4 regions of the Rahnella contaminans genome follow, and region 4 is predicted to be linked to each of the others. Evidence: predicted binding sites of a transcription regulator. Region 4 holds the regulator's gene; each other region holds the start of a gene.

Evidence for each region. The regulator PurR, encoded in region 4, represses purine synthesis genes. The targets are predictions, from matches to a motif close to CANGCAAACGTTTGCNTG.
Region 1: a site for PurR is predicted at 3,652-3,669, ahead of GW579_RS19610 (NCS2 family permease). Genes of this name have one in related genera too.
Region 2: a site for PurR is predicted at 4,586-4,603, ahead of GW579_RS14735 (L-serine ammonia-lyase). Genes of this name have one in related genera too.
Region 3: a site for PurR is predicted at 1,347-1,364, ahead of purT (formate-dependent phosphoribosylglycinamide formyltransferase). Genes of this name have one in related genera too.

What each region holds. Positions count from the first base shown of each region.
Region 1 covers NZ_JAADJS010000005.1:85,420-91,274, reverse strand. The annotation lists gene GW579_RS19615 (Na+/H+ antiporter) at 1-1,473, opposite strand, end outside; gene GW579_RS19610 (NCS2 family permease) at 2,169-3,536, opposite strand; gene GW579_RS19605 (glutathione S-transferase family protein) at 3,961-4,629, opposite strand; gene GW579_RS19600 (putative bifunctional diguanylate cyclase/phosphodiesterase) at 4,896-5,855, shown strand, end outside.
Region 2 covers NZ_JAADJS010000002.1:1,182,819-1,188,673, forward strand. The annotation lists gene GW579_RS14725 (TerC family protein) at 1-1,076, shown strand, start outside; gene GW579_RS14730 (EAL domain-containing protein) at 1,147-2,739, opposite strand; gene GW579_RS14735 (L-serine ammonia-lyase) at 3,194-4,558, opposite strand; gene GW579_RS14740 (CoA pyrophosphatase) at 4,727-5,329, opposite strand; gene pabB (aminodeoxychorismate synthase component 1) at 5,326-5,855, opposite strand, start outside.
Region 3 covers NZ_JAADJS010000002.1:1,189,844-1,195,698, forward strand. The annotation lists gene GW579_RS14750 (YoaH family protein) at 1-14, shown strand, start outside; gene purT (formate-dependent phosphoribosylglycinamide formyltransferase) at 98-1,276, opposite strand; gene dbpA (ATP-dependent RNA helicase DbpA) at 1,536-2,918, shown strand; gene yebF (protein YebF) at 3,081-3,446, shown strand; gene GW579_RS14770 (S9 family peptidase) at 3,576-5,615, shown strand.
Region 4 covers NZ_JAADJS010000001.1:89,895-95,749, forward strand. The annotation lists gene punC (purine nucleoside transporter PunC) at 1-422, opposite strand, end outside; gene punR (DNA-binding transcriptional activator PunR) at 559-1,464, shown strand; gene purR (HTH-type transcriptional repressor PurR) at 1,501-2,526, opposite strand; gene cydH (cytochrome bd-I oxidase subunit CydH) at 2,860-2,949, shown strand; gene GW579_RS00420 (C40 family peptidase) at 3,114-4,016, opposite strand; gene GW579_RS00425 (Grx4 family monothiol glutaredoxin) at 4,480-4,821, shown strand; gene rnt (ribonuclease T) at 4,934-5,617, opposite strand; gene gloA (lactoylglutathione lyase) at 5,754-5,855, opposite strand, start outside.

The sequences.
Region 1 (5,855 bases), on a different contig from region 4:
CATATCATCGCGATTCGCCGTCCGCCGTCGCAGTGTGCCTATCACGCGGGAACTGATTTCCTTCAGCGTCTGTTCATCAATGTTTTCTTCAGTATCCGCCGCCAGACGTTCTTCCATCTTATGCAGGCTTTCGATCGCCACTTCTGCCGCGATGGATTTCGCCATGCGCTCTTCTTCACGATAGGTCGTTCCGTCGGCCACGACCACGCCTTTGAGCAGGAACGGCAAAGCAATCACACCGGCAATCAGGGAGAACAAAATGACGCCCGTCGCCAGGAACACCAGCTGATAACGCGACGGGAAGGCCGAACCGTCCGCGAGGAATAACGGAATTGACAGCACACCGGCCAGCGTAATCGCCCCGCGAACACCGGCAAACGACGCCACCCACAACTCACGCGTGCTGTAGCTGCCAAACAGCAGCGGTTTCTTTTTCAGGAAACGGTTGCTGAAATTCTTCATCACCCACAGCCAGACAAAACGCAGGATCAGCAGCGCAAAATAGATAATCCCGACGTCCGCAAACAGGTGCCAGGTGACGATTGACGGGTCATGCGTGGCCTGATCAATCGAGTTCTCCAGAATGCCCGGCAATTGCAGGCCCAGCATGATGAACACCATGCCGTTGAATACGAATTCCAGCATCGCCCAGACGCTGTTCGCGCGCAGGCGCATAGCCAGCGGCGCGTTACGGATAATGCCCGACTGGCTGATGGTCATACCGGCAGCCACGGCGGCCAGAATGCCCGACACGCCGATGTGTTCAGCAATCAGATAAGACGCGAACGGCAGCAGCAACAGGAAAACGATTTGTGTCGCCGGGTCATCGCCGCTCCAGCGGCTCATGATGCGCAGCGATTTACTGTACAGCCACGTCACCGCGACACCCGCCATCAGGCCGCCGATGGCGACTTTGAGGAACTCAACGGTCGCGCCGCCGACGGTGAAAATCATGGTGCCCATCGCCACGGCAATCGCAAATTTGAGTGACACCAGGCCGGACGCGTCATTCATCAGCGCTTCACCTTCCAGCACGCCCATGATCGACTTCGGAATGCGGCCCTTGCCCACAATTCCGCCTAATGCCACGGCATCGGTCGGAGACAGCACCGCCGCCAGCGCAAACGCCGCAACCAGCGGAATATCCGGCACCATCATATAAATCAGATAACCGATACCGACGACGGTGAGCAACACCAGCACCAGTGCCAGCCCGAGAATTTCGCGCCCGTGGTGGAGGAATTCACGGGTCGGAGTTTTCCAGCCATCGGCGAACAGCAACGGCGGGATGAAGAGGACGAGAAACAGTTCCGGATCGAAATCCACATGCAAACCAAAATTCGGCCAGGCCAGCAAAGCACCGACAGCAATCTGCATTAATGGAAGAGGAACCTGAAACGGCAACATTCTGGTGACGACACCGGAGAGCGACACCACCAGAATCAAAATCAGAATGGTAAAGAAGATTTCCATGCTTTCCTTAGACTCTTGTTTTTATGATTTCAATCAGACGGGGTCTGACACATACAGAGGGAATAGTAGATCAAAAGAGGACATGATTTAAATCGATGCGTGCGGTTACGACGCACTGACGTTTATGACAAGGTCAAAACCTTGGGCTCGCCGCCCAAACTGGCACAAAGGCTTTTAAACGAAACCCTTTGGAATCCTGCGTTTTTAAACTGCGCGCTATCGCTGGGTCGATGGACATGTCTCGGTACATTAGTGTGTGGCGCAAAATATTGCCTCTGCGCGGTTCCTTCTCTCGGTCTTCGAGCCACAGGTCTCGAAGCCGCTCCGTTCAGCAAAATTTTTAATCACGCCATTTCACTCTCTGAAAAGCAGATCGGTTTTGAATTTAAGATTGTGCGGGCGATTCAGAAATCTTGCCGAACGGAGCGGCCTGAAGACCCAGGGCTTCAGGACCGAGAGAGGGAACCGCGCAGCGGCAAGGTTTCCAGCCTGTCGCAGCGGTTGCTGAAACATAGCCAGCGAGCGACAGCGCGAAGTAAAAAAGCGAGGAGGAATCCAAAGGAGGAAAAGCACTTTCCTCCTTTGGGCGGTTTGGGCGCAGCGCGTTAAGCGATCACCGCATGTGAGAAACCGAAATTTTCTCAGTCAGCCCGCCGGTGCAACCGGCCAAAGCCGCCTGATGCCCGGCCTGGCATTCAGATCGCCCATCCGCCCGCATAAAACACCACGAGCGCCACAGCGATAACCACCGTTCCGACGTTCAGCTTGCGCCATTCTCCGGAGAAGATACGGCCAATCACCAGCGCGCTGAAGCCCAGCATGATGCCGGTGACGATGTTACAGGTCAGCACGATGAATACCGCGCACAACAGGCCGGACATCGCATCAACGAAGTCGTTGAAATCCAGTTTGGTCACGTTGCTGAGCATCAGCAGGCCGACGTACATCAGCGCTGGCGCGGTCGCGTAAGCCGGAACCAGATAAGATAACGGTGACAGGAACAACATCAGCAGAAACAGAACTCCGACGACGGTGGCGGTCAGGCCGGTTTTGCCGCCTGCCGCTGTACCCGCTGCCGATTCAATGTAGACCGCTGCCGGTGATGCGCCGACCAGAGAGGCAAAAATGCTGCTTACGGAGTCCGCGGTCAGAGCTTTGCCGCCGCTGATGATCTGGCCGTTTTCGTCGAGCAGGTTTGCCTGCCCGGCAACGGCGCGGATGGTGCCGGTAGCATCAAAGACCGCCGTCATGACCAGCGCCAGAACGCTTGGCAGCACGGCGGCTTTCAGCGCGCCCATGATATCGAGATCGAAAATGACCGATTTGCCGTCTGCGCCCGCCAGGGAAGGCATCGCGAACAGGCCCTGATATTTCACCGCAGGATCGAAAATCAAACCAATCACGGAAATCGCGATGATCACCAGCAGAATGCCACCGGGAACGCGCAGTTTCTCAAGGCCGAAAATCACCGCCAGGCCGAGTAAGGTCATCACAACCGGGAAAGAGGTAAATGCGCCCAACGCGACCGGTAAACCGTCCAGCGGGTTTTTCACCACCAGGCCGACGCCGTTGGCAGCGATTAACAACAGGAACAGGCCGATACCGATGCCGGTGCCATGCGCAACGCCGGTCGGCAGATTGCGCAAAATCCACGACCGGATCCCGGTGACCGAGATAATCGTGAACAGCACGCCCATCAGGAATACTGCGCCTAACGCCACGGGCACACTGATGTGCTGGCCGAGCACCAGGCTGAATGCCGTGAACGCCGTCAGTGAAATCGCACAGCCAATCGCCAGCGGCAGATTCGCCCACAAGCCCATCAGCAGCGAGCCAAAACCGGCAACCAGACAGGTCGCGACAAACACCGCGCTCGGCGAAAATCCGGCTTTACCCAGCATGGACGGCACCACAATCACCGAATAAACCATCGCCAGAAACGTCGTTAAACCGGCGATCACTTCCTGACGGACGTTGCTGCCACGCGCACTGATTTTGAAAAATGCATCAAACGGGCCTTTTGGCGCAACAGCGCTGCCCGTCTGAGGGTGTTGACTCGACATGGAAAATCCTCTGAATGTCTTTACTGATTAGCCGGCGTGGTCATTATGAAATCGTTTCTGCACGTTCGCTTCCTTACCCGTAACCTGAAACCGCCGAAAGCAGCGTCAGATCTACAAGGCAAACGTTTAACTCACATCGCGTATGGCGGGTCTGAAAAATTAAGCAAACGATTATCCGGCCTTTAAACCCCACATTTCAACTACGATCGACGACAATTTACCGTTGTTCGGTCAATAAAAACGCGGTTGTGATGTAAATTCAGCCGGCTGGCGATTTGCTGTGCGGTATCGGTTGCGCATCAATTTTTTTCCGCGATGAACGGCAAAAGCAAAACGGACAAGAACAGGATGATTTCACGGGCTGATGATATTGCGCTCATGACGACAATCACGGCACGCACGAGCGCAACAAAATACCCCGGACTTAACGCAATATCGTGAAAGGTCCGCCGTTTTCCAGCGCCTTCTGATAAGCCGGACGCGCGGTCACATTCGATAACCATGCATTTAAGTGTGGGTATTGTCCGAGTCCGGCGCGGGCATTTATAGCTTCTATCGGGAAACTCATCTGAATATCCGCCGCGCTGAACTGATACCCGGCGAAATAAGGATGGGTGGCGAGATGTTTCTCCAGATAATCCATATGGGTATAAATTTGTTTATCCAGATAATTTTTCTGCACACCCTGTCCGATTGCGCCCGCCAGCGGACGGATAAGCCACGGCATCGGCGGTTTGCCTAAGCGGCTGAAAATCAGTTTCATCACCAGCAACGGCATCAGGGAACCTTCCGCATAATGCATCCAGTAGCGGTATTGCTGACGTTCAGCGAAGGCCGACGGTTTAAGCGTGCTGCCTTCATCATAAACTTCCTGCAAGTATTCAATGATGGCGCCGGACTCCGCAAGGATCAGCCCGTTGTCTTCCAGCACCGGCGACTTGCCCAGAGGATGCACTTTTTTCAGCGCAGCAGGCGCCAGCATCGACTTTTTATCCCGTTGATAATGCTGAATTTCATACGGGACACTCAATTCCTCAAGCATCCATAAGATTCGCTGCGAACGTGAATTATCCAAATGATGCACTGTGATCATAAATACCTTCCGCTCTGTTTCATTTAATTATTTGTTAACTATAGACAAGGCCTGAATAGCCGGAACATATTCATTTAAAAACCATGATGTTTATCGGGTTTATTAGCCGCAGATTAAGCCGGAAATTATTTTTATTTGATTAAAATCACTTACGGATTAATCTTAATTACACGAAAAAAATTATCGTAACTTCATTCGCCTTTAATAAATCTTAATGCCATTATCGCCGAATCTAAAATAGACCCCCTGCCTGTGTGGAGCCTTACATGTTTTCCAGTAATTACAACAATGTGCTTGTAATGTTTTCGTTCATTGTTGCAATGCTTGCCTCTTATACCGCGCTTGATATGGCGGGCCGGGTTGCCACGACAGAGGGAAAGGCTTCCCGTCTCTGGTTGAGCGGGGGCGCCATTGCGATGGGCATCGGTATCTGGTCCATGCATTTTATCGGCATGCTGGCCTTTAATTCGGCCATGCCAATGGGTTACGACCCGGTTATTACGCTGCTTTCCATGGTCATCGCCATTATCTCTTCCGTCTTTGCGCTGTGGCTGGTTTGCCTGCCGAATTTACCGACCGGGCGTTTACTGGCCGGGGCATTGCTGATGGGCGGCGGAATTTCCGCCATGCATTACACCGGCATGGCCGCGATGCTGATGATGCCACCCATTGTTTACGATTACTGGTGGGTTGCGCTGTCCGTGGTTGTGGCGATTGTCGCCTCGGGCGCGGCGCTGTGGATGGCGTTTCATCTTCGTCAGCAATCCCCGAATGTCCGGCTGTTGCGCATCAGCGCGGCGGTGATCATGGGCACGGCGATTGTCGGCATGCATTACATCGGCATGGCGGCGGCGCAATTTCCGATGGACAGCCACAGTATGGCAGCGTTCAGTGGCGTAGATAACAACTGGCTGGCGCTGCTGGTGATCGTGGTAACGCTGGCGATTCTGGCGATCACGCTTATTATTTCGATTCTCGACGGCCGTATGCAGGCGCGCACCTCCATTCTGGCGTCGTCGCTGGCACAGGCAAACCGCGAACTGACGCAGCTGGCGCTGCACGACAATCTCACGCGGCTGCCAAACCGTTTGCTGCTGGAAGACCGTCTCAGCCAGGCATTTCAGAAAGCATCACGCGGTGAATCTCAGTTTGCCGTGCTTTTTCTCGATCTCGACGGTTTTAAAGCGGTCAATGACGCGTTCGGCCACCATATCGGCGACCAGTTG
Region 2 (5,855 bases), on a different contig from region 4:
TGATCGCCATGGGTGTGATGTTGCTGGCGTCTAAATCGCTGACGCGTTTCGTGAATAACCATCCGACGGTGGTCGTCCTGTGTCTGAGCTTCCTGCTGATGATCGGCCTGAGCCTGATTGCAGAAGGATTTGGCTTCCATATTCCGAAAGGCTATCTGTACGCTGCGATTGGTTTCTCGATTTTGATTGAGTTGTTCAACCAGATTGCGCGCCGCAACTTCCTGAAAAGCCAGTCGAACCGTCCTATGCGTGAACGTACCGCCGAGGCGATTCAGCGTCTGATGGGCGGGAAACGTCAGAGTCAGAATGAAGATGAACCGGCGGGCGATGTGTTACCGGCGGGTGAGACGTTTGCTGAAGAAGAACGGCATATGATCACCGGCGTACTGACGCTGGCCTCGCGTACGCTGCGCAGTGTAATGACGCCGCGAACTGAAATTTCCTGGGTCGATTGTGAAAAGTCACCCGCCGAAATTCGCAGCCAGCTGCTCGACACGCCGCACAGTTTATTCCCTATCTGCCGCCATTCTCTGGATGATGTCATCGGGGTCGTTCGTGCGAAGGACCTGCTGGTTGCGCTGGAAAACGGTGAAAACATCGTGGCGTTTGCAGAAAAAACGCCGCCGATTGTGGTGCCTGAAACCATGGACGTCATCAATCTGCTTGCCGTTCTGCGTAAAGCGAAAGGCCGCCTGGTCGTGGTGAGTAATGAATTTGGTGTGATTCAGGGGCTGGTGACGCCGCTCGACGTGCTCGAAGCCATTGCTGGCGAGTTCCCGGACGAAGATGAAACGCCGGACGTTATTGCTGACGGTGAATCATGGATAGCCAAAGGCGGGACGGATTTGCATTTGCTACAGCAAATTCTCGACGTGAACACGCTGGTCAGCACTGACGATGATTTCGCTTCGCTGGCGGGGTTACTGCTGTCGAAGTCCGGGCAGATGCCGGTGGCGGGTGAGGTGATTGAAATGGCTTCGCTGCGCTTTGAAATTCTGGACGTGTCGGAATACCGCATCGAGCGCGTTCGCATTACACGGTTGAAGTCAGAGAATGACTGGGAACAGGAACAGTAACCGGTTCTGCTTCAGTGAAAACGGCGACTCCGGTCGCCGTTTTTTATGGTTTGAATTCAGTGGCAGGCTATCAGGCCGGTTTGGTTTCGTTCGGCGGCGTGATGATTTGAGTCGATTTTTTATAGCGCTCAAGCCAGACAGGGAACACTTCAATCGGCATTGGCCGGGCAAAATAGTAACCCTGCAAAGAATCAACCTTGCGCTGCCGCAGGTATTCCACCTGTTCACGCGTTTCCACCCCTTCGGCAATCAGCTTCAGATTCAGGCGTTGCGCCAGCGTAATGATGGTGTCGGTGACCGTCGCGTTAATCGCGTCCGTACCAATCGACGCTGTGAAGGCCTGATCAATTTTGAGTACGTCAGGGTTCAGTGTCTTGAGATAACTCAGCGAACTGTGACCGGTGCCGAAATCGTCAATGGCCAGCAGGATCCCCATTTCTTTCAGCTGTGAAATTTCTGCCGCGCGTAATTCCTGCAAACGTGTTCGTTCGGTCAGTTCCAGCATCAGGGATACCGAAGGCTGCGCCGGAAGCCAGATTTTGCGGATGTCATCCACAATTTCCATGTTATTAAAATGCTGCGCTGCGACATTAATACTGACGTAAAAACCGGGTGTGGCAGGGAACACTTCCAGGTTATTCGCAACCGTCTGAATCAGATATCGCGTAAGCGAAATGATCAACCCGTGCTGTTCAGCAAGCGGAATAAAGACATCGGGCGACACCCATTCCTGACGGCGATTTTTCCAGCGCATCAGGGTTTCTACGCCGATACAGCGGCCATCGGTACTGTTAATGATGGGCTGGCAGTAGACCTTAAATTCGCGGTGCGAAATCCCGTGACTGATCGGGTAAGCCAGACTGATCCGGCTGCCGGAAAGCAGATAAACCGCGGTGGCGGTCAGCAGGCTGATTAATACAGAAAGGGGCAGATGAGATAAGAGTTCACTCCAGGCTAAATCGCTGGCTTCTTCGCCATAGAGCGATACGGAAAAATCGTATTTATCAGAACTGACGCTCAGCAATGCGGGCTGCGGGAGGTGACTGCTTTCCACAATCTCGTCACTGCCGTATTCGAGATTTTGTCTTCCGACATTTAATACGATGTGGCTGGCGTAGGGGGGTTGCGGCTCAAGCAGAAAGTTCGAAAGGACACCGATGTTATAAACAAACAGCTCGCCGTTGAGATTATCCGGCGTGGTCGGTTGCCAGAGAACCAGCGTGGGCGCATCCACCTTGCTCCATTTTGACGCACGCAGATCTAGCTGAGTTTTACCCTGAGCCAGATTAGGCAGTGTTTTGTTGAAATTAAGATCTAAAGCCCCGATCAGGCTCGAACAGATGATGGTGCCATTACTGACCAGGCTGATGGATCGCAGCGTTTGCATACGGGCGACAGTTTGTTGCATGACCGGTTGCAGCGCGTTGCAGCTTAGCGTCTGGTCGATAGGAATCGCTCTTCCTGCGGGTGACGCAGGTTCAAGTAATTTCTCCAATTTTTCAACGGTGTGGATAGCCACGCGTTGTTGATCTTCTGCGATGACCTGAGCTTGTTCGTAAATGCGAATGCCAAGAGTCAGAAGCAATGTACATATCCCCATTGCGCAGGCAAGCGCAATGCGATAGTAACGATACTTCGCAAGACCGGTCTGGGAGAACAGCATCGTTCTAATCCTTTTATCCCGTGTTAAATGCAGGCTCAAAATTATTATTATTAAAGGTTTACCGATGCGTAACAGCCGTGTTGTTATTATTGATAGTAGCTGTAAATCGCCGGACGCTCTCCCTGAGTTATGGAAAACTTCCTAATTTTCCCGGCAAAAATCAAAGAAAATCCGTATCGGTGACGTTGTCACGTATGTTTTTCTGTACATTTTTGCATGTATCTTCAGTGTATAAAGAGGTTCTCTGAACGGGAAAATCAGGCGGAAATCAGCATGCCGTACCTGCAGGGTATAATGCAAGTGTCACTACCATTATGTATTGATAATACAACAGGTTGTTGTTAGCGAAGGTTTTATTGCTACCGGCTCCCACCGGAGTGGTATTTCCTGCGGCAAGCGGGCCAAAAATGGTGCAACCCGCCAGCCGCCTGGAGACGAAAAATCCTGCAAATGATTAGTCGCACTGAACCTTAATGGCTAAACCGCCGCGGGACGTTTCGCGGTACTTCGAGTTCATATCTTTGCCCGTTTCGTACATGGTCTCGATCACTTTATCCAGCGAAACGCGTGGCTCACTGGTCCGGCGCAAGGCCATGCGTGCGGCGTTGATGGCTTTTACGGAAGCAATCGCGTTACGTTCGATGCACGGAACCTGAACCTGCCCGGCAACCGGGTCGCAGGTTAAGCCCAGATTGTGTTCCATGCCAATTTCCGCTGCCACGCACACCTGCTCCGGGCTGCCGCCCAGCAGTTCTGTCAGGCCCGCCGCGGCCATAGAACAGGCCACGCCGACTTCGCCCTGACAGCCGACTTCCGCACCCGAAATCGACGCATTCATCTTGTAAAGAATGCCAATCGCGCCGGAGGTCAGGAAATAACGCAGGTAAATATCCGGGCTGACTGACTGAATAAACTGGTCATAATACGCCAGCACCGCCGGAACAATCCCGCAGGCGCCGTTCGTCGGCGCCGTCACCACACGCCCGCCGGCCGCATTTTCTTCGTTCACGGCCAGGGCAAACATGTTCACCCAGTCGATCACGTTCATCGGGTCATTAGACAGTTTATCGTTGGACACCAGCATTCTGCGCAAGGCAGAGGCGCGACGCGGAACGCGAAGCGGGCCAGGCAGAACGCCTTCCGTATTCAGACCACGGTCGATACAGGCCTGCATGGTGTGCCAGATTTTCTCGAAATACTGTTCGATGTCCTGTTTGCTGTGCTGGGCGAGCTCATTTTTCATCATCAAACCTGACAACGAAAGGCCGGTTTCCTTGCATTTGGCCAGCATTTCACTCGCGGAATTGAAGCTGTAAGGGACCGTCACTTCATCAAGCACCGGCTGACCGAAATGCTCGTCATCGACAATAAAACCCCCACCGACGGAGTAGTAGGTTTTGCTGTAAATCATTTTGTCGCCCGCAAAGGCATGAATTTGCATCGCATTTTCATGGCGCGGTAAATTCTCACCGCGAAACACCATGCCGGTGTCACGGGGGAAATCGACTTCATGCTGAGTTTCACCCAGCGGCAGGCGCTGACGCTGCTCAACGTCGCGAATAAAATGGGGAATGCCGTCGATGTCGACGGTATCTGGCTGGTTACCCGCCAGACCTAAAATAATGGCGATATCTGTGTGGTGGCCCTTGCCTGTGAGAGACAGGGAACCAAAAACGTCCACGGCGACACGCGTAACGGCAGGCATCATGCCCTTTTCGAGCAGGTCATCAGCGAACTGTTTCCCGGCTTTCATCGGGCCCAAAGTATGGGAACTGGAAGGGCCAATCCCGACCTTGAACATGTCGAAAACGCTAATCACGTCGAATACTCCTGTAATGAATTACGGCAGGGAACGGGATCCCTGACAGCCACAACTCAACTTGTGGCTCAATCTATAGTTTAAAAGGCCTGAGGGGCAAAAGTTTCATTTTTCGCATGAAATAAACTTATTTGATGCAAAAGTGTGATCGGAATGTAATCAGCTGGCTCAGGCTTCAACCTGCCGGGCGAGCTGGCGGATGATCGCCGCCGTGAGTCCCCAGACAAATTGCTGCTGATACCAGGATAAATACACCCGGTGATGGATGCCTCTGCGATGAATATCCAGAGTGTGATAGCGGGCAAGATCAAACGCTTCCTGCAAGGGCATTTCAAACAGTTCGGCGACTTCATCCTCAGCCGGATGGAACCTTACATCGACCGGCAACAGCCCGACAACCGGCGTCACCTGGAAACCGCTGCTGCTGTCCTGCGGTGAAAGCGTGCCTAAAACGTGTACCTGTTCCGGCTCAATGGCGACTTCTTCCTGAGCTTCCCGCAATGCGGTGGCAATAATTGAGGTATCCGTTGCATCGGCTGCGCCGCCGGGAAAGGCGACCTGACCGGGGTGTTTGCGCAGCTGATCGGAACGGCGCGTCAGTAAGATTGTCGGCTCTTTCCGGCAGATAATCGGAATTAAGACGGCGGCGTGACGGGTTCCGCGCAATGCGGGGGCAGGCATACGCGGTTGCTGCAACTGAAAACGCAGGATGAAATCATCCACCGCGGGGGAAAAAGTCTGCACGGGTGCGTGTTGTTCCAGCAAAGTCACGGCTGAACGTCTCCTAACTGAGGCAGTATGCGGGCAATTTTATCGAACGTTTCCTGATATTCTGCCTGTTCCTGGCTGTCGGCCACAATCCCGCCGCCTGCCCAGCAGTAAATTTTCCCTTTCGCCGTCAGCAGCGTGCGGATGGTGATATTACTGTCCATCGTGCCGCAGCAACTGATGTATGCAATGCTGCCGCAGTAACCGTTGCGTCGCTGTGGCTCAAGCTCTTCGATGATTTCCATTGCGCGGACTTTCGGTGCACCGGTAATTGAGCCGCCAGGAAAACAGGCGCGCAGCAACGCACTGGCGTGGCACGCTTCCGGCAGTTCTGCGGTGATGGTACTTACAAGATGATGAACCGCAGGGAAAGGCTCGACTTTGAATAATTCGGGAACGCGTACGCTGCCCGGCGTTGCAACGCGGCCAATGTCATTTCGCAATAAATCGACGATCATCAGATTTTCCGCACGATCTTTTTCCGATGCCGCCAGACGCTCAGCCTGACGCACATCTTCTGCGGGATCCT
Region 3 (5,855 bases), on a different contig from region 4:
ACGAAGACGAGTAAATTTCCGCCCTGATAAGCACATATCAGGCATAAAAAACCGGACCCTTTGCGGAGTCCGGTTTTTTTTCATCTTTATTCAGGCATCAGCCTTGAACTGTAACCGCCGCTGCGGCTTGTTTCGCCTGCTCAACCGCGTCTTCAACGTTCTCGGCAATCGCCAGCGCCACGCCCAGACGGCGTTTGCCGCTGATTTCCGGTTTACCGAACAGACGGATCTGATTGAAACCCGTCAGCGCGTTTTCCAGCCCGCTGAAAGAAACGTTGTTGCTGGTCAGTTCCGGCAGGATAACCGCGGAAGCCGACGGGCCGAACTGGCGGATTTTCCCGACCGGCAGACCTAAGAATGCGCGAACGTGCAGGGCGAACTCGGACAGATCCTGAGAAATCAGTGTGACCATTCCGGTATCGTGCGGACGTGGTGACACTTCGCTGAAAATCACTTCATCGCCACAGACAAACAGCTCAACGCCAAACAGCCCTTTGCCGCCCAGCGCCTTCACCACTTTTTCTGCGATATCTTTCGCGCGCTGCAATGCCAGTTCGGTCATTTGCTGTGGCTGCCAGGATTCACGGTAATCGCCATCTTCCTGACGGTGCCCGATTGGCGCGCAGAAATGAATGCCGTCAATGGCGCTGATAGTCAGCAGCGTAATTTCAAAATCAAACTTCACCAGACCTTCAACAATGACGCGTCCGCCACCGGCACGGCCACCTTGCTGGGCATAATCCCAGGCTGTCTGTAACTGCTCAGCGCTGCGGATCAGGCTCTGGCCTTTACCGGATGAACTCATCACCGGTTTGATGATGCACGGGTAACCGATTGCGTCTACGGCCTGACGGAAAGTCGCTTCGTCGTCAGCAAACTGATACGTCGATGTCGGAAGTTTCAGGGTTTCCGCGGCCAGACGACGGATGCCTTCACGGTTCATGGTCAGACGCGTCGCTTCGGCGCACGGCACCACGTTATGACCCTGTTTTTCCAGCTCGACCAGCATGCTGGTGGCAATAGCTTCAATTTCCGGCACGATAAAATCAGGGCGTTCGTTTTCAATAACGGCTTTCAGCGCATCGCCATCGAGCATGTTAATAACATGGCTGCGGTGAGCGACCTGCATGGCGGGTGCATCCGCGTAGCGATCGACAGCGATCACTTCCAGACCCAGGCGCTGACATTCGATCGCCACTTCCTTACCCAGCTCGCCAGAGCCTAACAACATGACGCGGGAGGCGCCGGTGCGCAGTGCAGTACCAATGGTTAACATAGCTTCGTACCCAGATCTTTGATGAAGGAAAGTAAGAATTTCGGGCCGCAGTATATCTGAAATTATCGGGGACGAAAACGATTGCGCAGTGTGTTTGAAAAATTCCCTGCGTACGTCAGAAGGGGATTTACAGGATTTTTTAAGCCGGTTTTCTGCTGTTTAAGGCAGTCTGCGGGCGTCTCTGTTATCATTTAGCAAACCATGGCGCCAGATCTTCTGCCGCTGCCCCGATTTTTGCCTCACATAAAGAGTTATCGCCTTGAGCACGCATTCCTTTTCTGTCCTGACATTGCCCGCTGAGCAACTTTCCAACCTGAATGAACTGGGTTACACCGAAATGACCCCGATTCAGGAAGCCTCTTTGCCCGCTATCCTGCAAGGTCAGGACGTCCGCGCCAAAGCCAAAACCGGCAGTGGTAAAACAGCCGCTTTCGGCATTGGTTTGCTGAACAGCATCACCGTTTCACAGTTTGTGGCGCAGGCGCTGGTGCTTTGTCCGACGCGCGAACTGGCCGATCAGGTCAGTAAAGAATTACGTCGTCTGGCGCGTTTTACCCAGAACATCAAAATCCTGACCCTTTGCGGTGGCCAGTCAATCGGCCCTCAGAACGAATCGCTGGTCCGTCAGCCACACATCGTGGTTGGCACGCCGGGCCGTATTCAGGAACACCTGCGCAAAGGCACGCTGAAGCTGGATGATCTGAAAGTGCTGGTACTCGATGAAGCCGACCGCATGCTGGACATGGGTTTTAGTGAAGATATCGAAGATGTGGTCAGCTATACGCCGCAAACCCGCCAGACGCTGCTGTTCTCCGCGACGTATCCGGACGGCATTGAACGCATCAGCTCCAAATTCCAGCGCGAACCGCTGAAAGTGGAAATTGAAGGCGAAGATGATGTGGCAGACATCAAGCAGGTGTTTATCGAAGCGGATAAACATCAGCGTTTATCCCTGCTGGCGGCGGTGTTGTACCAGCATCAGCCGACATCGTGCGTGGTGTTCTGCAATACCAAGCGTGACTGCCAGGAAGTGTGTGACGCGCTGGCGGCCAAAGGGATCAGTGCGCTGGCGCTGAACGGCGACCTCGAGCAGCGTGACCGTGACCGTGTACTGGTGCGTTTCTCCAATGGCAGCTGCCGTGTGCTGGTCGCAACCGACGTTGCGGCGCGCGGGCTGGACATCAAACAGTTAGGTCTGGTCATCAACTATGAACTGTCTTTCGACCCGGAAGTTCACGTTCACCGTGTAGGCCGTACAGGGCGTGCGGGAACCAGCGGTCTGGCGGTCAGTCTGGTGACTCCGCAGGAAATGCCACGCGTGACGGCGCTGGAAGATTACACCCGTCAGCGGTTCACCTGGCAACCTGCCGCGCAGGCGCTGGCGGCAACGCCGGTGGCGCTGGATGCTGAAATGGCCACGCTGTGTATCGACGGTGGTCGTAAAGCCAAAATCCGTCCCGGCGATATTCTCGGCGCGCTGACCGGCGATGCCGGGCTGACCGCGGCAGAAGTCGGTAAAATTGATATGTTCCCGATCCACGCTTACGTTGCTATCCGTCAGAAGAGTGCGAAGAAAGCCCTGCAACGCCTGCTGGAAGGGAAAATTAAAGGCAAAAACTGCAAAGCGATTATTTTACGCTAAAAGAGTTATGTCGCGTTTTACATTGTTCGTCTGATTGTTAATGTTGTGTTATTGGCTTGTTGATGATTATATTGTCTGACACAAGTGATGACCTTTCGGTGTGTGTGGTTATTGTTCCGGCAAGGTCAGCGTAATAAAAGACAAAGACTGGGAAGACGAACGATGAAAAAGATAATCTTGAGCGCGGTAATGGCAGTCGCAGGAATGAGCGGTCTGGTCCAGACTGCTCAGGCCGATGAGCCTGAAGTGAGAACGGCGACGGTCACACCTTGCGCGAATGCGACGAAAGATGAACTCGCGGCGCTGGTGAAACGCGATTTTCTGCAAAACCGCATTCCGCGCTGGGATGCTGATAAAAAAGCGCTCGGCACCTCAACGCCGGTTGCATGGGTTGATGCCGGCAGCATCACCGGTGATAACAAGAAATGGGATATCCCGCTGAAAGTCCGCGGTGATCATGCCGACAAGACGTACGACGTCACGCTTAACTGCCAGCTCGGTGAAATCAGTTACAGCACGCCGGTCTGAGTTTTTCCCCTGCGCCCGCAACCCCTGACGGGCGCACATTCCCGCTAATTCCCGCACATTCCGTCTCTTGGTTTCCCCGTCTAAACCTGTCACTCTTGTCACACCATAAAGAGGACAAAGAGATCCGAGATGATGACACCTCCAAAGGCTGAAAAACGCCCGCAAACACTGAGCGTACACGGGGATGACCGTGTCGATAATTACTATTGGCTGCGTGACGATGACCGCGCCGATCCTCAGGTTCTGGCGTATCTGACGGCAGAAAACGAATACACCGATCAGGCGATGCAGCCCCATCAGGCGCTGCGTGAAACGCTTTACGGGGAAATGGTCGCGCGCATTGCGCAGCAGGATCACTCCGTTCCTTACGTCAAACACGGCTACCGTTATCAGACCCGCTACGAGCCGGGCAACGAATACGCAATTTATCTGCGTCAGCCCACCGCCGAACATGAACAATGGCAGACGCTGATCGACGGAAATGAACGTGCCAGCGATGGCGAGTTTTATACGCTGGGCGGCTTAGACATTAGCCCGGACAATAAACTCATGGCCGTGGCCGAAGATTTCCTGTCCCGCCGCCAGTACGACATTCGCATTAAAAATCTGGATGATGAAACCTGGACTGACGATCTGCTGAAAAACACTTCCGGCAGCAGCGAATGGGCAAACGATTCTCAGACGCTGTATTACGTTCGTAAGCATAAGAAAACGTTGCTGCCGTATCAGGTTTACCGCCACGTCGTCGGCACAGATCCGAAAACGGACAAACTGGTTTACGAAGAAAAAGACGACACGTTTTACGTCGGGCTTGATAAAACCACCTCAGAAAAATACATCCTGATCCACCTCGACAGCACCACGACGTCCGAGATCCTGTTGCTGGATGCCGATGATCCGCAGGCGACGCCGAAAGTGTTCCTGTCGCGCCGTAAAGATCATGAATACGCGCTCGATCATTATCTGGACCACTTCTATATCCGTTCGAACAAAGACGGTAAAAACTTTGGTCTCTATAAAAGTGTAAACGCCACCGAGGCGCAGTGGCAGACGCTGATTGCACCGCGCATTGAAGTCATGCTCGAAGGTTTTAGTTTGTTCCGCGACTGGCTGGTGGTAGAAGAACGCCATCAGGGGCTGACGCAGCTACGCCAGATCCACTGGACCAGCGGTGAGGAAAAATCACTGGCATTTGATGACCCTACGTATACCACCTGGTTGGCGTACAACCCGGAACCGGATACGTCGTTGCTGCGTTACGGCTACTCGTCGATGACCATGCCAAGTTCGCTCTTTGAGCTGGATCTCGACACGCATGACCGTACGTTGCTCAAACAGCAGGAAGTGAAAGATTTTGATGCGACGAATTACCGCAGCGAACGCGTCTGGGTCACAGCGCGCGACGGCGTGAAAGTCCCGGTTTCACTGGTTTACCGCCGTGAATTGTTCAAGCCAAACACAAATCCGTTACTGGTTTACGGCTACGGCTCCTACGGCAGCAGCATGGATCCGGCTTTCAGCGGCAGCCGCCTGAGCCTTCTCGACAGAGGCTTTGTTTTCGCACTGGCCCATATCCGTGGCGGAGCAGAACTGGGCCAGCAATGGTATGACGACGGCAAACTGTTTAAAAAACTCAACACGTTCCACGATTTCATCGATGTAACAAAAGAACTGGTGGCTGAAGGTTACGGCGATGCAGGGCAGGTTTACGCGATGGGCGGCAGCGCCGGTGGTTTGCTGATGGGGGCGGTAATTAATCAGGCTCCAGATTTATTCCACGGCATCGTTGCACAGGTTCCTTTTGTCGACGTTGTCACCACCATGCTCGATGAGTCTATTCCGCTGACGACCGGCGAGTATGACGAGTGGGGTAATCCTAACGACAAAGCGTATTACGACTATATGTTGCAATACAGCCCGTATGATCAGGTGCGTGCGCAGGCTTATCCGCACATGCTGGTGACTACCGGTTTGCATGATTCACAGGTGCAATACTGGGAACCGGCGAAGTGGGTTGCGAAACTGCGTGATGTCAAAACTGACGACAATCAGCTGCTGATGCACACGGATATGGATTCCGGCCACGGTGGTAAATCTGGGCGCTTCAAGGCTTACGAAGATATCGCGCTGGAATATGCCTTTGTTCTGTCGCTGGCAGCGAAAAAATAACAGGTTCCCCTGAAATAATTCAAGTCGCAGGAAGGCGGCAAGTGAGCGAATCCCGATGAGCTGACATGGGTCAGTGATTCGGGTGAGTGAGCGCAGCTAACGCATCTGCGGCTTGAAGTATGACGGGGGAATAAAAAAACCCGCGTTCAGCGGGTTTATTCTACGAAGGAACTTTATCAGGCAGCTGCTTTCTTGGCTTTTTTCTCAGCCTTCTTCTCAGCAGGGGTCTTCAGTGGCTTT
Region 4 (5,855 bases):
AGCGCAACCAGTGGCATGATGCTGGCAAAGGTTTTTTTAGCAACATCGGCAGAAAAGCGATCTACCACCAGCGCCTGCCAGGTGACGGCGGCGGCACAGACGCCGACAGCTTGCAGGAAACGCAGCGCCAGCAGGGCGCGGACATTCTCAACCCACAGCACGCCCAGACAACCGACGACAAAGAGCGCTAAGCCGATCAGCAATACCGGCTTGCGGCCAATCTTGTCGGACAACGGCCCCCATAACAGCTGACCGATGGCAAAGCCGCCAAGGAAAATACTCAGGCTGGCGCTGATCATGCCCGGGCTGGTCATCAGGCTGCTTTGCATCGCGCTGAAGGCCGGAAGGTACATATCGGTCGCTAAAAAGCCAAGCATGCTCAGCCCGGCAAGATAGAGCATAAATCCAAGTGAGGGTTTCATTATTGTCTCTTTAATTTATTTATTGCAGATGATTTGACGCGGAAATCGTATCGGATGCGGAGTTTAACGCTTTGATAACAGGCTTGTGAAACGCTAATATTTGCAATCTGCTATCAAAAATATTGAAGGCTAAACGATGTGGTCAGAATATGCTCTTGAAGTGGTCGATGCCGTCGCCCGAACAGGCAGTTTTAGCGCTGCCGCGCAGGACTTGCACCGGGTTCCTTCTGCCATCAGCTACACCGTTCGCCAGCTTGAACAATGGCTGGCCGTTCCGTTGTTTGAACGCAGACATCGCGACGTTATTCTGACTCCTGCCGGTAAAGTTTTTGTCGACGAAGCGCGGGTTCTGACAAAAAAAATGATAGCGACCCGCCGCCAGTGTCAGCAGGTCGCCAATGGCTGGCGCGGAGAATTACGGGTTGCCGTTGACCGTATCGTTAAACCTGCGCGGACACGGCGGCTGGTGCTGGATTTCTATCGCCATTTCCCTGATACCGAACTCATCATTCATTCGGAAGTCTTTAACGGTGTCTGGGACGCGCTGGTCGACGGGCGGGCGGATGTCGCCATCGGCGCGACGCGGGCGATCCCCGTCGGTGGACGGTTCAATTTCCGCGATATGGGTTTTATGGACTGGCATTGTGTGGTCAGCGCGCAACATCCGCTGGCCCAGACGCAGGGAATACTGAGTGACGATCAGTTACGGCCTTATCCGGCGCTTTGCCTGGAAGATACATCGCGTACATTGCCGAAACGCGATACCTGGACGCTGGATAACCAGCGGCGGCTGGTGGTTCCCGACTGGACGTGTGCATTGGAATGTCTGAACGAAGGTTTATGTGTTGGCATGATGCCGGTTCACCGCGTGACACCCTTGATTGAACAGCAAAAATTACAGGTACTGTCGCTGGAAAATACCTTTCCGGACAGCCCGTGCTGCCTGACGTGGGATCAGAGCAATCCGTCGCCTTCGCTGGCGTGGCTGCTGGAATACATGGGAGACACGGAAACGATGAACCGGGAATGGTTGCGCGACTGACAAAAAAACGCCTGTGGCACAGGCGTTTATTGAAAGTTAACGGCGGTAATCGCGGTACGGGCCGTCGGCCACGGAACGGCGCTCAACCAGTTTGGGATGCACTTCAATGGTCTGCGACTCTTCGCGTTTGCTGATAATTCTGTCCAGCAGCATGGTAAAGGCCATTTCGCCCAGACGTTCTTTTGGCTGATGAACTGTCGTCAGTGCCGGTGAGAAATAGCGCGCGTTACGCACGTTATCATAGCCAATCACGGAAATATCCTGCGGTACGCGCAGGCCCAGTTCATCGGCGGCACAGATTGCCCCCATCGCCATCACGTCACCGCCACAGAATACAGCCGTCGGGCGGTTTTTCTGCATCAGAATTTTGTGCATGGCCTGATAGCCCGATTCCGGCTCAAAGTCGCCCTGAACGACCCATTCTTCACGAAGAGGAATATTGGCTTCCGTCAGTGCTTTCACAAAGCCCTGGAAACGGCCGCCGCCGGTGTTTCGCGCCAGTTGCCCAGGGATCACGCCGATATCGCGATGACCGCGTTCAATCAGATAACGTCCGGCCATATAGCCGCCTTCAAACGCGTTATCGATAATGCTGTCGGTGAAATTCTTACGCGCTTCGCCCCAGTCCATCACAACCATCGGGATAGAGCGGTATTCTTCAAGCATATTCAGCAATTCGTCCGGATACTCCGCGCACATCACAAGTAAACCGTCGACGCGTTTTTGCGCCAGCATTTGCAGGTAGGCCTGTTGCTTCTCCAGATTATTGTGTGAGTTACACAAAATCAGCGTATAGCCTTTTGAGAAACAGCTGTTCTCCACGGCCTCAATCACTTCGGCGAAGTAGGGCGCTTCACTGGACGTTGCCAGCAGACCGATTGTTTTGGTGTTATTGACCTTCAGGCTACGTGCCACAGCGCTGGGAGAATAGTGCAACTCTTTGATTGCAAGGAGAACCGCGGCTCGGGTTTCTTCGGCGACGAAACGGGTTTTATTGATGACGTGCGACACGGTTGTGGTGGAAACGCCAGCGCGCTTTGCGACATCTTTAATCGTTGCCATGTAAAAAATGACTCCTGTGCTCACGTGTTTCAGCACGTTAGCATTATGTTAATCGTTTGCTTGCGTGGATTTAACTGCTGACTTCGAAAAGGGCAGTGAAATCGTTGGGTGGATTCTTCAGAGTGAGGCGTGAAATGCTCTCGGGTGAAATCGACCGGCACACAGGCGTGGTAACCGACAATTTTCACTTATAATGCAGGAAAGTGGAAGTAAAATTGTCATGAACCTGGTGTCATTCAGCACAAGATTTTCAATGCGAATTATGAGAAAATGCGTTGGCACACATTCAGTGTGGCTATACGAACGCCACAATTTGATCCGTAAGGGGGTTTAATGGACAGCAACCTGAAATTTTCTTTGATCACTACGGTCTGCGCTTTGCTCGTGATTATTGCTTTCAGTTTCACCGCAGTGATGAACTGATTTGCGCGAAAGCCGCAATAAAAAGGGCGATTACCTATAACAGGAATCGCCCTTTTCAATTTTACGCAGTCACCCATTCCGCCGATACTCTTCCCTGCAGAAACTCTTCGTTAAATGCTATTCAATGGCTGATTAGCGAAACTTCAGACTTAACGAATTGTTTATTATCGGATCGTCTTAGGGGTCATTACCCGTCGTGCGCCTACATAATGATCTTGCCAGTAATCGTCACCCAGTGAGGTGATCTTAATGTCTTCGCCGGTGCGCGGTGACTGGATAAACTTCCCGTTTCCTACGTAAACACCGACATGGTCTGCGGCGCCGCGGTTATTAATCCGGAAGAAAACCAGATCGCCGGATTCTAATTCACCCCGTTTGACCGGGGCCGCATCGCGCAAGTGGTACATTTCATTCGCTGTGCGGGGCATTTTAATACGGATCAAATCTTTGTATGCGTAGTAAACCAGTCCGCTGCAATCGAAACCTGTATTCGGTGACGTTCCGCCCCAGCGGTAAGGTTTGCCGACCTGGTGCATCAGCTTGGTCATCGCGGTTTGTTGTGCGTGCTGATAACGTTTCTTGTGTGTTGCGCTGAGCGTTATCGGTTTACTGTCTTCTTCACGTAACTTTTTGCCTTTGCGGTGGCGGCCATACGCTTCTTTTTTACTGGCCTTTTCACTGCTGTTTTTAGCGAGAGAGCGGTTTTTCGTTTCCTTCCCTGCTTTCGCCTCGGCCCGGGTTGTCTTGAGTGTTTTTTCTTTTTTACTCTCGGCCCGCGTCGTTTTTACTGTTTTTTCAGAAGACGTCTTTCGCTTAACCAGTTCGGTGCTTTTGACTTTCTTCTTCGAATTTTTTTCCTGAGTTTTAGGTTCTGAAACCGGCGCGACTTTGGTTTTCTTGCTGGTTTTCGCGGCTGCCGTTTTTCGCTTTCGGCGTTCTTCCGGCGTGACCTGGTTAACATGACTCTTTCGCTGGTCGGCCGCGACACGAGTCTGTGGCGACGCATGAGCCATATTCAGAAACAGCTGGGTAAAGAGCAGCACAAAAAGCGTGAACAGTAAGCGCATAGCTTCGTTACCATGAGTGGTAGGGTTAAACATCAGGGATGTCAGAGTATTGCCTAAAAGAACGAGACAAAAAAGCACGAATTGCCTCGATTCTAGATCATATTGTGAGAAAAAGTTAATAGCTTTTTTTATGTCGAAATAACCGCCATTTTTAGTCAAAAAAATAACCACTTTTCATCATGTTATTATTTAAGTTAAAGAATGGGATTTTGCAAATCTGACATTATCGTGGAACGGCAAAAATGTTATTCTCGATGAATCTTTAAATATGTGAACCTGAACGCAAGCGCAGAAGATTGTTTAGCGAAATGCCAGTATTGAGAAAGACCCCACAAAAATTGGCGTTTTTATCTGGTGGCAGCCATCGTTACAATAGAAAGCATTGTGATTGCACACCGTCTCTGTGTGCTGCGCGTGAAGAGTAATGACCGTGACAGCCTGTACCGGCTTGAGGAAGCAAGAAATGACCACTCCAACGATTGAAAAAATTCAGAAGCAAGTTTCTGAAAACCCGATTCTGCTGTACATGAAAGGTTCTCCAAAACTGCCAAGCTGCGGTTTTTCAGCACAGGCTGTTCAGGCGCTGTCTGCGTGTGGCGAGCGTTTCGCTTACGTTGATATCCTGCAGAACCCGGATATTCGTGCTGAGATGCCAAAATTTGCTAACTGGCCAACGTTCCCGCAGCTGTGGGTTGATGGTGAGCTGGTTGGCGGTTGCGACATCGTGGTTGAGATGTTCCAGCGCGGTGAACTGCAACAGCTGATCAAAGAAACGGCTGAGAAATACAAATCCTCTGAAGAGTAATTCAGGGCGATTCAGAAATACCGGCAGCCTGACCCGGGGTTACCGGTAAAAAAAGAGCGACATTATGTCGCTCTTTTTATTTGTCATTTCGACTGCATGAAAGCCGCGAAAATTATTGCTGATTTTCTTCCGGTGCTTCTTCCACTTCGTTTTCATCCGCAGACAGTGCCAGCGGCCAGCCGCCGAGGCGTTTCCAGCGATTCACCAGCTCGCAAAACAGTTCTGCTGTGCGTTCAGTGTCGTACAGGGCGGAATGCGCCTGACTGCTGTCAAACACGATACCGGCGCTGATACAGGCCTTCGCCAGCACGGTTTGCCCGAGCACCAGCCCGCTTAACGCGGCGGTATCAAAGGTGGCAAACGGATGGAAAGGATTGCGTTTTAGCCCCGCACGTTCGGCAGCGGCCATCAGGAAACTGTGGTCAAAATTGGCGTTATGCGCCACGATAATCGCCCTGTTACAGTTCTGTTCTTTCATCCCTTTGCGGATAACTTTGAAAATCTCGTGCAGCGCTTCGTATTCACTGACCGCACCACGCAACGGGTTGGTCGGATCAATACCGTTGAAAGCCAGCGCTTCCGGCACCAGCACCGAGCCTTCGAAAGGCTCAACGTGGAAGTGTACGGTCTCGTCGCTTTGCAGCCAGCCGTCCTCATCCATTTTCAGCGTGATCGCGGCAATTTCCAGCAGGGCATCAGTTTTGGCATTAAATCCGGCGGTTTCCACATCAATCACCACGGGATAAAAACCACGAAAACGACCTTTCAGGGCGTTAATGTCACTATTCTCGGCCATTAGCTTCTTAATCTTCATCGAATTCAGCGCGCATTATGACAAATTTTGTCACCCGTTACAGGGGCACGGAGAAATTGGCAATAAAAAAGGGCGCATCAGCGCCCCTGTCAGCGGTTAAGGCCATTATTGCAAAGGATTAATTTCCCAGACCCTGACCGGCATGTTTGGATTCGATCAATTCAATTTTGTAGCCATCCGGATCTTCCACGAACGCGATGATGGTTGAACCGCCTTTAAC